2 regions of the Serratia sp. JSRIV002 genome follow, and region 1 is predicted to be linked to the other one. Evidence: riboswitches for the same ligand, from Rfam matches in the RefSeq annotation. Region 1 holds a riboswitch; the other holds the start of a gene.
The links. Region 1 has a riboswitch for thiamine pyrophosphate ahead of thiM (hydroxyethylthiazole kinase). Riboswitches for the same ligand answer to the same signal wherever they lie in the genome.
Positions count from the first base shown of each region.

Region 2: linked by a shared signal. The riboswitch ahead of thiB (thiamine ABC transporter substrate binding subunit) and the one ahead of thiM (hydroxyethylthiazole kinase) in region 1 are both predicted to bind thiamine pyrophosphate.

Region 1 covers NZ_CP074143.1:4,439,798-4,445,766, reverse strand. The annotation lists gene KGP26_RS20935 (phosphoethanolamine transferase) at 1-1,196, opposite strand, end outside; gene rluF (23S rRNA pseudouridine(2604) synthase RluF) at 1,407-2,168, opposite strand; TPP riboswitch at 2,281-2,372, shown strand; gene thiM (hydroxyethylthiazole kinase) at 2,409-3,203, shown strand; gene thiD (bifunctional hydroxymethylpyrimidine kinase/phosphomethylpyrimidine kinase) at 3,200-4,000, shown strand; gene KGP26_RS20915 (Fic family protein) at 4,128-5,165, shown strand; gene KGP26_RS20910 (inhibitor of vertebrate lysozyme family protein) at 5,249-5,707, shown strand; gene gutQ (arabinose-5-phosphate isomerase GutQ) at 5,782-5,969, opposite strand, start outside.
Region 2 covers NZ_CP074143.1:908,921-914,889, forward strand. The annotation lists gene thiQ (thiamine ABC transporter ATP-binding protein ThiQ) at 1-176, opposite strand, end outside; gene thiP (thiamine/thiamine pyrophosphate ABC transporter permease ThiP) at 163-1,770, opposite strand; gene thiB (thiamine ABC transporter substrate binding subunit) at 1,746-2,732, opposite strand; TPP riboswitch at 2,789-2,907, opposite strand; gene sgrR (HTH-type transcriptional regulator SgrR) at 2,945-4,606, opposite strand; gene sgrT (glucose uptake inhibitor SgrT) at 4,699-4,872, shown strand; gene KGP26_RS04225 (sugar efflux transporter) at 5,020-5,969, shown strand, end outside.

The sequences.
Region 1 (5,969 bases):
TTGTCCGTTTGCGTCATGGTGTAAAGATAGCAGGAGGTCTCTTTGGATTGCACAAAGTCCGCGTATTTCCCCTGAGTCCGGTCGCAGGCTTGCGGATGTGAACCCATCAGATGCAAGACGATCAACTGCGGGTTAGTGCTGCGTGGGGCGGCAAAAACCTGGGCGGTCATCTTGAGCAGCGTTTCATCATGGGTGTTCTTATCCGCTTCAAAATCACCGTTTTTCAGGAACTGCACTTCATCGGCACGTTTGGCAATGCTGGCGATAGCGGTGTCATATTCACCAATTTGGCCTTGGTTGGAGAACCACCAGGTCTGAAAACCTGCACGATTGGCCAACGTGACGAAGTTATCCTGATACTGCGGTTTGCCGTTAATGACACGGGTTAACGTTAAGCCGAGCGATTTCTGTGTTGAGCCGCTGGCCGCAATATAGTTAAGCAACAGCGTACCGTTTACGTGGCTGGCGAAGGGGGTATTGTCCCAGTGCCCACCAAACGCCCCTAAGGCATCTCGCCGCGCGCTTTCGCCGATCACTACCATGTAGATATGATATTTCGGTTTCACCGTCAGCACGTTCCAGGAATCTTTCAGCTGTGAAAACGCCTGCATACGGGCTTTTTCATCAATCACTTCCTGGTTATTGGCGATCACATCTCTGACGAAACGAAACACGGGATAACCAGAATCGGTCAATTTAAACACGCCACCGTATGCCAGATTCTGCACTGGCGTGACAAAAAAGCAGACCACGCTGATGGTGAGACATAAGCTCTGGAGGGTGTTCCAAGCCCCTTTCGGGGTTGGCTTACGGCGCAACGCGATAATGCCCAGTGCCAGAATAAACAGGGACACCAAATAGCTGTACCACGGAAAGATGGTCAATATCTCGCTGGACTCCTCCACCGTGGTCGAGTGTAACGCCAGCAGGGTATTAAAATTGGGCGAGCCATAGGCCTGAGAAAATGGGAAATACAGGGCGGCGATGAGGCTACACAGCCCGATCACGCTCTTTTGCAGGCGCGAGCTGAGGCGCCACAGCAGCAGTAACACACAGCTAAACGCCACGGCATACAGCAGACTAAATGGATAGCCGAGGGCGAAGTTGATCAGCAGCGACTGCAGGAAGTAAAAGCCTGTCCACGGGGTTAGGGTGACGTCACGTGCTGCCAGGGTATCTTTAACCGTTGAGTTCATGTTTACCGAAAGTTATCAAATGCCGTGTGGTAACTCTGACAAGAAAAGAGTCATAAATCCGTTTGGTTGACGGAAAGGGGAGGAGGGATAGACCGCATCCAGCGAGCCGCAACATTTACCCGGATGCGAGAAGATAGAGCCGAATGAAAACAAGATCAACTGATAATTAGCGGCTGTTTTGAGAGGTTGATTGCATATCGCGACAGTCGCCTATATCTGGCTATATTGACGCGGGGCGGAAATATCCTCGGACGAGGAGTGTTCAATCAGCTCGAATAACTCGATCCGCTCATCATCGGTCAAATCCCGCCATTCGCCCAGCGGTAACCCTTGCAGAGTGATATTCATAATACGCTGGCGCTCAAGTTTGGTGACATGATAACCAAAATATTTGCACATACGGCGGATTTGGCGGTTAAGCCCCTGCACCAGCGTGATGCGAAACATCTGCGGGGCTTCTTGCTCCACCAGGCATTGTTGAGTCACCGTATCCAGTATGGGTACGCCTGCGCCCATGCCCTGAATAAACTCATCCGTCACCGGTTTGTTGACGGTGACCAGGTACTCTTTTTGATGATTATTGCCAGCACGGAGGATCTTATTGAACAGTTCGCCATCATTGGTCAGGAAAATCAGCCCCTGAGAGTCCTTATCCAGCCGCCCGATGGGAAAGATGCGCCTATTGTGATTAACGTAATCACCGATGTTATCCCGCACGTGCTTTCCCATGCTGGTGATGATACCAACCGGCTTGTTCAGCGCGATTAGCACCAGATCGGCCGCATCGCGCGGTTCGATCGGCTGGCCGTTAACTTTGACCACATCCCCGACCAATACTTGAGCGCCCAAGGAGGCTAAGCTGTCGTTGATAAAGACGTTGCCCTGCCTGATGTGGCGATCGGCAGCCCGACGAGAACAAATGCCGCTGTCGCTAATGTATTTGTTAAGGCGGATAGATGAGTGAGTGAGCATGGTTTCCCCGTTAAACGCGAACTATACATTATCTGGGGGAGACGGCGTCTCCTTTTTATTTTTTGACGCTATCGTGTGATTGACCTCACTGGCCACAGCCTCAATAATGGCAAACGTCGACTCGGGGTGCCCTTAGGGGCTGAGAAATTACCCGTATTACCTGATCTGGATTATACCAGCGTAGGGATGTCGCGGTATCTCAACCGGTACCCGCCTTCTTGAACGCCGGTTGGGAGCGCTATGTTTACTCGACCTGATGTGTTACCCGGCACCCGTGCCGCGGCCTGTTTTAACCAATTTAAACGCCAACCTCCATTGATCCACTGCCTGACCAACGAAGTGGTGCAAGAGCTGACGGCCAACGTGCTGCTGGCGCTTGGTGCTTCACCGGCGATGGTAGTGGAACCGGAAGAGGCCGCGCAGTTCAGCCGCGTTGCTGATGCGCTGTTGATCAATATCGGCACCCTGCACGCTTCGCGGGCAGAGTCGATGTTAGCCGCCATCGAGGCTGCCAATCGTGCTGAAAAGCCCTGGTTACTGGATCCGGTTGCCGTTGGGGGATTGGAATACCGAGCAATCTTCGCCCGCCGCTTGCTCACCCTGCGGCCTGCGGCGATCCGTGGCAACGCGTCGGAAATCATTGCATTGAGCGGCCTGCAGACCAGCGCCCGTGGCGTAGATAGCCAGGATGACTCGCTGATGGCATTACCCGCAGCACGCGTATTAGCACGTAATTGTGGGGCCATTGTGGCCGTCACCGGTGAGACAGACTATATCACTGATGGTGAAAGAGACTGGGCCGTCACGGGTGGCGATGTATTAATGACGCGCGTAGTGGGAACGGGCTGCGCGCTTTCAGCCGTTGTGACAGCATTTTGCAGTTTGCCGGGCGATCGGCTGGATAACGTTGCCACCGCTTGCCGGGTGATGGCGCTATGTGGTGAAAGGGCCACGGCGCGGTGTTCTGGCCCTGGCAGCTTTACTGCCGCCTTCCTGGATGCCCTCTACCAACTGCGAATGGAGGATCTGCTATGAAACGGATTAACGCTCTCACCATCGCTGGCACCGATCCTAGCGGTGGAGCCGGTATTCAGGCCGATCTGAAAGCTTTCTCCGCATTGGGGGCCTATGGCACCAGCGTGATCACCGCGCTGGTGGCGCAGAACACCCGTGGCGTGCAGTCGGTATATCATATCGAACCGGCATTTGTGGCCGCCCAACTGGATTCGGTACTCAGCGATGTGCGTATCGACAGCGCTAAAATCGGCATGTTGGCTAATGCCGACATCGTGCAGGCGGTGGCCGAGCGCCTACGCCATTACAAGCTGCCTTATGTAGTGCTGGATACGGTGATGCTGGCTAAAAGTGGTGACCCGCTGTTGGCACCGGAAGCGGTGGAGTCCATCCGCCGTGAGCTAATGCCGTTGGTTTCCATTATCACGCCGAACTTGCCAGAGGCGGCGGCTTTGCTGGCCTGCGCTCCGGCACAAAACGAATCACAAATGCGCGAGCAGGGCCAGGCGTTATTAGCGATGGGCTGTCAGGCGGTGTTGATGAAGGGGGGCCACCTAAGTGAAGAGGAAAGCCCAGATTGGCTATTTATCCCCGGCTTTGAGCAGCGCTTTAGTGCGCCGCGCATAGCGACCAGGCACACGCACGGCACCGGTTGCACCTTATCTGCGGCACTGGCAGCCCTGCGCCCACGCTACCCAAATTGGGCCGATACCGTGGCAGCGGCAAAAAACTACCTGCAACAGGCCTTACAGCAGGCCGATAGCCTGGAGGTAGGGCAGGGTATTGGGCCGGTGCATCATTTCCATGCCTGGTGGTGAGCCAACTTTTCCACTAGCCGATGCTAGTTGGTCAATTGCTTGATATTTTCCACCGAGCCCTCCATGATCGGGAACCAGGCCCAATGCGGCTCAGGCTGATTGATTTGTGAAAATAAAGGGAAGCAAGATGGCTGGTTATCAACCACCTTATACCATTACGCCAGCTATCCTGAATCGAGTGATTGAGGTGGGGGAGCTATTGGGGCATTGGGCCGCGCAGGCTGGGCAATCTTCACCTTTGTTACGCAAAGAGAACCGTATCCGCACCATTCAGGCCTCATTGGCCATTGAGCATAATAGCCTGTCTACTGAGCAGGTGACTGCGATCATGGAAGGTAAGCGGGTGTTGGCACCGGCAAAAGATATTCAGGAAGTCCGTAACGCCATCCTTACCTATGAAAAATTGCCAAGCTGGCAAAGCCATCGGCTTGAGGATTTGTTGGCGGCACATGGTTTATTAATGGGAGGGCTGGTCGATGCTCCGGGGCAGCTACGCAGCGGCAATGTTGGGGTATATCGAGATAAACAACTTATCCATATGGCGCCACCTGCCAATCAACTATCGCGTTTGGTTGGCGATCTGTTGGCGTGGTTAAAGCACACCGATATTCATCCACTGATCGCCAGCTCTATCTTTCACTATGAGTTCGAATTTATTCATCCGTTTGCCGATGGCAATGGGCGAATGGGGCGTTTATGGCAAACGTTGATCCTCAGTGAGTGGCGTTCAGAGTTGGCATGGCTACCGGTTGAAACCCTGATCCATAATCAACAGCAGGACTATTACCGAGTCCTGGGAGTCTGTGATAGGGCTAGCGATTGCACCGCATTTATTGACTTCATGCTGGAGAAACTGGTGGCGGCATTAGCCGAAGGTATTGGCGAGCAGAAGGGGAAGTCTGCCACAATGTCGGAAGAAATGTCGGAAGAAATGTCGGAAGAAATGTCGGAAGAAATGTCGGAAGAAAATTTACTACCGCTGAGTCGAACGACTGAACGCATCTTGGCCATTATTGCTGCCAATCCCTCCGTCACCATTGCCCAATTGGCGGAAACATTGGCGATGAGCAGCCGTACCATTGAGCGAAGCCTCAAGGTGCTCCAGGAAGGAAAGCGGCTAATCAGGGTTGGGGCAACCAAAAAAGGATATTGGCAGGTAGTCTGACGAAAACGCTGAGCCAACTTTCCCGTTTAATTGTGGTCTGAGCTACTTGGAGCTACGCTTTTGATTTACCGAGGGAGGAGACCATGATAGGAAAAAAGAGGTTGTTGGGAGCCTTGGTTGCGACCCTGCTTGGATTTAGCACCGGCAGTTTTGCCGAACAGATTATCACTGCCTCAGATCTGATCCAGCAGCCGGGCTACCAAACCAGTTGGAAAAATATGGTGAAGGGGCAGGCACAGTTACCGGGTTGGGCGCGTAAAGGGATCGGCACTTCCACGCCAGCTGAAACCGTCACCTGGCAAGGGCAAAGCTACCAAATCGGTAACATCTGCAAGCCGCATGACTGCGCCAATAACTTTATGATTGTGGCTTTTAAAGCCGACAAGTCCCAGGCTTGGGGCGTGCGGGTTGAAGTGCCCAATAAGCCGCAGGCCATCGACCATCCGAAGAAATACGCCAAATATCAATGGCTGGGTAAACCGGATGATCAGATGAAAGCGTTGCTGAAGAAACAGTTTGAGGGCAATCCAGACTGGAAGTAACGCTGCTGAGGGGGAAAGCTACGCGCCAAGGTAGTAGTTAAGCGGGCGTAGCATGCTACGCCCCCTACGTGATATCAGCCGATCCCGGCCTGATGCAGGTCGTGCAGGTTGATTGCACCTACCAGTACGCCATCGATATCCACCACCGGAGCCGCGCTGATGTGCTGTTCGTGCAGCGCTTCCAGGGCTTCCCCGGCACGCCACTGTTCTGGCAAGCGGTAGCCGGGGCGAGTGATCGCCGGGCTGAGGCCGTCATTGAGGC
Region 2 (5,969 bases), 2.5 Mb from region 1:
TTGAGCCACAGTTTGCCGCTGGCGGCTGGCAGGAAACCCGCGATCAGGCTTAGCAAGGTGCTTTTTCCTGCGCCGCTAGGGCCTAGTACCGCGACATGTTCTCCCGGCTGAATGCGCAGGTCAAAACGCATCGGCAGGTGTTCGTACAGATAGGTCAGTTTTTCAAGCGTCAGCATGGCGGCCCGGTAAACGTTCAATCAGGGTAAACAGCAGGAAACAGAGCAACAGCAGCAGCAGGGCGGTCACGGCCCCATCGTTGCTACGGTATGCGCCAATCTGCTGATAGAGATAAAAAGGCAGAGTACGGAACTGCTCGTTGCCGAACAGCGCTACCACGCCGAAATCGCCAATCGACAGCACACAGGCAAAAGCCAGAGCCTGCGCCAGCGGGCGTTGCAACGCTTTCAGCTCGATCCAGCGCAGCCGCTGCCAGCCGTGGATATCCAGCGATAAGCAGAGCGGATTATAACGCTCGGCCAGATCGCGCATCGGATTTTCCAGCACTTTCAGCGCGTAGGGCACCGCCATCAACGCATTGGTGAGGATCACCAGCGCATACGGCGACTGCGGCAGCCCAGTGGTATCGCTTAGCAACAGGAAGAAACCGGTAGCCAGCACAATACCCGGCATCGCCAGGATCACCATGCCGCTCAGTTCCAGCGTTTGGCCCCAGGCGGCCCGTTGCCGCAGCTTCAGTTCACGGCTGCTCCACAGCAGCATCATGGTCAATACGACACATAAAATACCCGCCCCAAGTGCGATGCGCAGTGAGGTGAACAGGGCCTGCCAGAGAATGGGCTGTTGCAGCACGGTGACCAGCGTTTGGTTGGCACCGTCGATGATCACCGCCAGCAACGGAGGCAACAGCAACAATAGCGCTGCGGCAATCAATAGCGTATCGCTAATGCGCCGCCCCAGGCTGTCCTGCGGATCGCGCCAGCGCTGGGCGTGGGTATGGCCAACCGGTAGAGCCTGGCTCAAACGCTGGCTGAGCACCACCAGCCCCAGGCAGCAGGCCAGTTGGATCAGCGCCAGCAGCGCAGCGCGGCTGAGATCGTAGTCGTAACTCAAGGCCTGATAGATCGCCAGTTCTATGGTGGTAGCCTGCGGCCCGCCGCCCAACGACAGCACGGTTGCAAAGCTGGCAAAACACAGCATAAATACCAGTGCGCCGCTGGGTAAGATCTGGCGGCGTAACGCAGGCCATTCCACAAAGCGGAACTGCTGCCAGCCGTTCATCCCCAGCTGCGCGGCCAGTTGTCGCTGCTCGGTGGGAATGTTCTCCAGCGCCTGTAGCAGCAGGCGAGTGGCCAGCGGCATATTGAAGAACAGATGCGCCAGCAGGATACCTTGCAGACCATAAGGCGAAAAACTGTAGTTCACGCCCAGCCAACCACACAGCGTTGCCAGCCAGCCTTGCCTGCCGTAGACGCTCAGCATGCCAAACACCGCCACCAGCACCGGCAGCACCAGCGTCATGGCGCACAGGCGCAGCAGCAGGTTGCGGCCAGGGAAACGTCTGCGGTACAGCGCCCGGGCCAGCCAGATGGCAGGCACCACCGAGATTACGGCGGAGAGCAGCGCCTGCCAAAAGGTAAAGCGCACCACGTGCCACAGGTAGCTGTCCTGCCACAGGCTACGCCAATCGCTTTCGGGCGCATGACGCCACAGCGAGCCCATGGCCGCCAACGCGATCAGCAGGATCAGACCGGCGGCCATCAGCCCCGGCCATAACCAGCGGGGGATCAGTGGCTGACGGCGGTTTGCCATGCCCGGATCCAGTTACCACGCTGTTGTGCCACTTCCTCGGAGCTGAATTGTAATGCCGTTTGCGGCACGGTCATCTGTTCAAAACCGGCAGGCAGTTCCGTCTTGATCACCGGGTACATCCAGTTTCCGGTAGGAATGGTGTTCTGGAAGGCCGGGGAGACCATAAACTGCATGAAGCGCTCGGCCAGTTCTGGCTGTTTGCTGGCCTTTAGCTTGCCAGCGACTTCGATTTGCAGGTAGTGCCCCTCACTGAAGCTGGCCGCCGCATAAAGGTCTTTTTTCTCTTCGATCAGATGGTAGGCGGGGGAGGTAGTGTAGCTCAGTACCATGTCGCCTTCCCCTTTCAGGAACAGGCCGTAGGCTTCACTCCAGCCTTTGGTCACGGTGACGGTTTTCTTCGCCAACTGTTGCCAGGCGAGCGGTGCTTCGTCGCCATACACTTTCTGCATCCAGAGCAGCAGGCCAAGGCCAGGTGTGCTGGTGCGCGGATCCTGATAGATGATCTTCAGGGGGCGGTCGCTGCTCACCAACTCTTTCAGGCTGGTCGGCGGGTTCTTCAGCTTGTCTTTGTTGTAGACGAAAGCAAAGTAGCCATAGTCGTAGGGAACGAAGGTCTGGTTGTGCCAGCCACCGGGAACGGTGAGCTTGCTAGTATCGACTTGGCTGGCGGTGAACAGATCGGTTTGCTGCGCGGCTTGCAGCAGGTTGTTGTCCAGGCCCAAAACCACGTCGGCGGCGCTGTTCTTGCCTTCCATTCTCAGGCGGTTGAGTAACGATACGCCGTCTTCCAGCGCCACGAATTTCAATTCGCAGTCACATTCGGCCTCAAAGGCTTTTTTTACCGCTGGGCCCGGGCCCCAGTCGGCAGCGAAAGAGTCGTAGGTGTAGACCGTCAGCGTTGGCTTGGCCAGGACGGGCATCGCCGCTAGCAATAATAAACAGGGCAGGTATTTTTTGACCACTTTGCACTCCTAATAGTAAAGGGGCAAAGGTATCTGAGGGCTGGGTTAACGAAGGCTAACGCGCCATGCTCAAATCCCTCCGCCGGTATTGACCGGATCAGGTTCGACGGGTGTGCTCTCAGCGGAAAACCGTTGGCCAAAAATTGGCTTGTTCTCCGCACCCCGTTGAGTCGGCGCTATTGTAGAGGCTTAGGGGCGTGGGTGAAAGGCGATTATGCTTCCGGTGGCGCAAACCACGCAGATTTAAAATCGAACCAACCGAGAGTATTCATCCGTACCCCGCGCATGCTGCGTTGACCATGCAGTTGCAGCCAGTGATGGAATAACGGATGCAACTGATGGCTGCTGACCAGGCGCTGGCAAAACTCGGCCATGGACAGGCGATTTTCCCGCCACTGAGCGGCATCCTGCGCGATATCCTCCGTCAGACAATGTTGTATCAGCGGTAATTCGTACAGCGTGGCAAACAGAGAAAACTCCAGCGGCAGGGTGAAGTTGGCGCTGCCTAACCACAGATCGCTTTGCGCCTTGCCCTTATGCCAGACTTCATAATCCACGGCCTGCACATTGAGTTTGATACCCTGTTCGGCTAGTAGAGAGGCGATAGCCTGCTTGATTGCGTGGAACTCGGAGTGTTCGTTATAGAAGGTCAGGGTCAATTCGGTTAAGCCCGCAGGCTTGGGCTGCTGCCCCAGCACACGATTATGCAACCAGCGCGGGAGAATGCCATAGGCCGGAGCCCAGTAACGTTGGTAGAGCGGCCCGGCGTGGCTCAGCAGCGCGATAGGGTTGATCAGTTCGCTTAACCAACTGCGGATTGCCGGATCGGCCGCCAGTGCCGAACGCTGGTCGAACAACAGAAAATAACAGCCTTCTTCGAGGCGGCTTTCCAGCTCGTTCCTGCCGGTATCATCCCCTTGTAACTGGACGCCGGAGTGCGCCAGCTCTTCGGTGATTTCCGGCAATACCCAAATGTTGACCTCATCGATCAGGGCACGATAGCCAAAGTAGTCGTCAAAGGCATGAATTTTCATCTGGCTTTGGTTGTTGTGTATCACCCGATAGGGGCCGGTGCCAATCGGATGGCGGGCAAAATCCGGCAGGTTCTGCCATTCGCGCGGCAGGATCATGGCATGTACGCTGCTCAGCAGCCAGGGCAGCCAATAGTCCGGCGTGTGCAGATATACATCGATGACATAGGGCGTAGGTGAGACGATCCTGTCGATATGTGAAAATAGCGGTTGTGGGATCAGGCGGTTGAGTGAATGGATAACATCTTCCATTTCCAGCTCACGGCCATGATGAAAATGGATCGCCGGGCGAAGATAAAAGCGCCAGTGTAAAGGGGTGAGCGTTTGCCAATGATGTGAAAGATCGGGCTCAAGTTCCCCGTTTTCCTCATTTACCCGTGTCAGGCCGTTGAAAATCTGTCTTGCCAGGTGGGTTTCTGAACGACGCAGTGCCGAACCGGGTAACAGGTTGTAAAGCTGACGATAGTAGAGCACGCGCAGGATATGTTTCCCCTGGCGGAAGCTGCGCCCCAGCTGGGAAAGCAGCATTTGGCGTACTACGTCTTTATCGCCCACCAGTTGAACCAGTTGGTCGATGCGATCCTGTTCCAGCAGTTCCTCGGCGCGCTGTTGTTGCAGTGCCAATCCGGTGTAGTGAAAGCTGAGCTGTGAACGTTTACCCCGGCCGGACTCGGCCTGCCAGGTCAGCCAACCCTCGTGCTGCATGGCTCCCAGCAGCGAACGAACATGGCGGCGGGAACAGCTGAGTACCTCTGCCAACTCTTGCAGCGTGGTTTCGGTGGTTTGGCCATGGCAGCGTTGCCACAGGCGAATGAACTGTTGTTGCAGGCGTGAGGTGGACATAAAAGAGGAACTCTCTGGCATCAAGTCGTCAATTTATCTTTCCCTATATTACGCCGATAATGAGGGCAGTTGAATCAGCGGAGGGATAACAAATGACGGTTCTGTTAACTAAACAGTTTTATCAGCGTTATTTCACCGCCATCCGCCGCCAGCAGGCCGATTGGCTGCAGGTGGTCCCTGAACAGGCGCGGCTGGAGATGCTGGCCCACTTGACCCAGTGGGACATCGCCACGCTGAGCGACAAGCAATACCGTGAGCGTATCTGACGTTCACCGCAAAAGTGTTTCTGAGTAATGGTGCTTTTCACCAGCCAGTGGGGTTACCCACTGGCATTTTTATCTGCCGTCTTTACTTCCTTCGGCAATTTTCCTTCTGTAGCATAGCCTTCTTTATTTCTGGATAGGGATATCGCTATGAGTTTCAGACGCTGGTTACCGCGCCGTTTTAATCCCGTTTTTGCCGCCTTCCTGCTAATAGCCTTCCTGACCGGCATTGCTGGAGCGCTGCAAGCCCCCACGCTAAGCCTGTTTCTGACCACCGAGGTAAAGGTGCGGCCGCTATGGGTAGGCATGTTCTATACCGTGAATGCCATCGCCGGGATCATCGTCAGCTTCCTGTTGGCCAAGCGTTCGGATACCCGTGGCGATCGGCGCAAGCTGATCCTGGTGTGCTGTGCCATGGCGCTGGCCAATAGCCTGTTGTTTGCATTCAACCGTGATTATCTGACGTTGATCACCGTAGGCGTGCTGCTGGCCGCGATTGCCAATACCGCCATGCCGCAGATTTTTGCCTTGGCGCGTGAGTATGCGGACAGCTCGGCACGTGAAGTGGTGATGTTCAGTTCGGTGATGCGTGCTCAGCTTTCACTGGCCTGGGTGATCGGCCCGCCGCTGTCATTTATGTTGGCACTGAACTACGGCTTTACCGTGATGTTTATGATTGCGGCGCTGATTTTTGCCGTCAGCGTGCTGCTGGTGTGGCTGATATTGCCTTCGGTGCCCCGTGCCGACGTTGAGATCAGCGTAGATTCTCCGCCTATTGCGCCAATCAGCGCCTGGCGCGATCCCGATGTGCGCCTGCTGTTTGTGGCTTCGATGCTGATGTGGACCTGCAACACCATGTATATCATCGACATGCCGCTGTACATCACCGCCGATTTGGGCTTGCCTGAACGGCTGGCAGGTTGGCTGATGGGCACCGCCGCCGGGCTGGAAATCCCGGCTATGCTGCTGGCGGGTTATTACGTCAAACGCTTTGGCAAACGCAATATGATGCTGTTTGCGGTGGCGGCAGGCGTGCTGTTTTATGCCGGGCTGGTGTTGTTCAAGTTCCAGTCGGCCCTGATGATCTTGCAGCTGTTCAA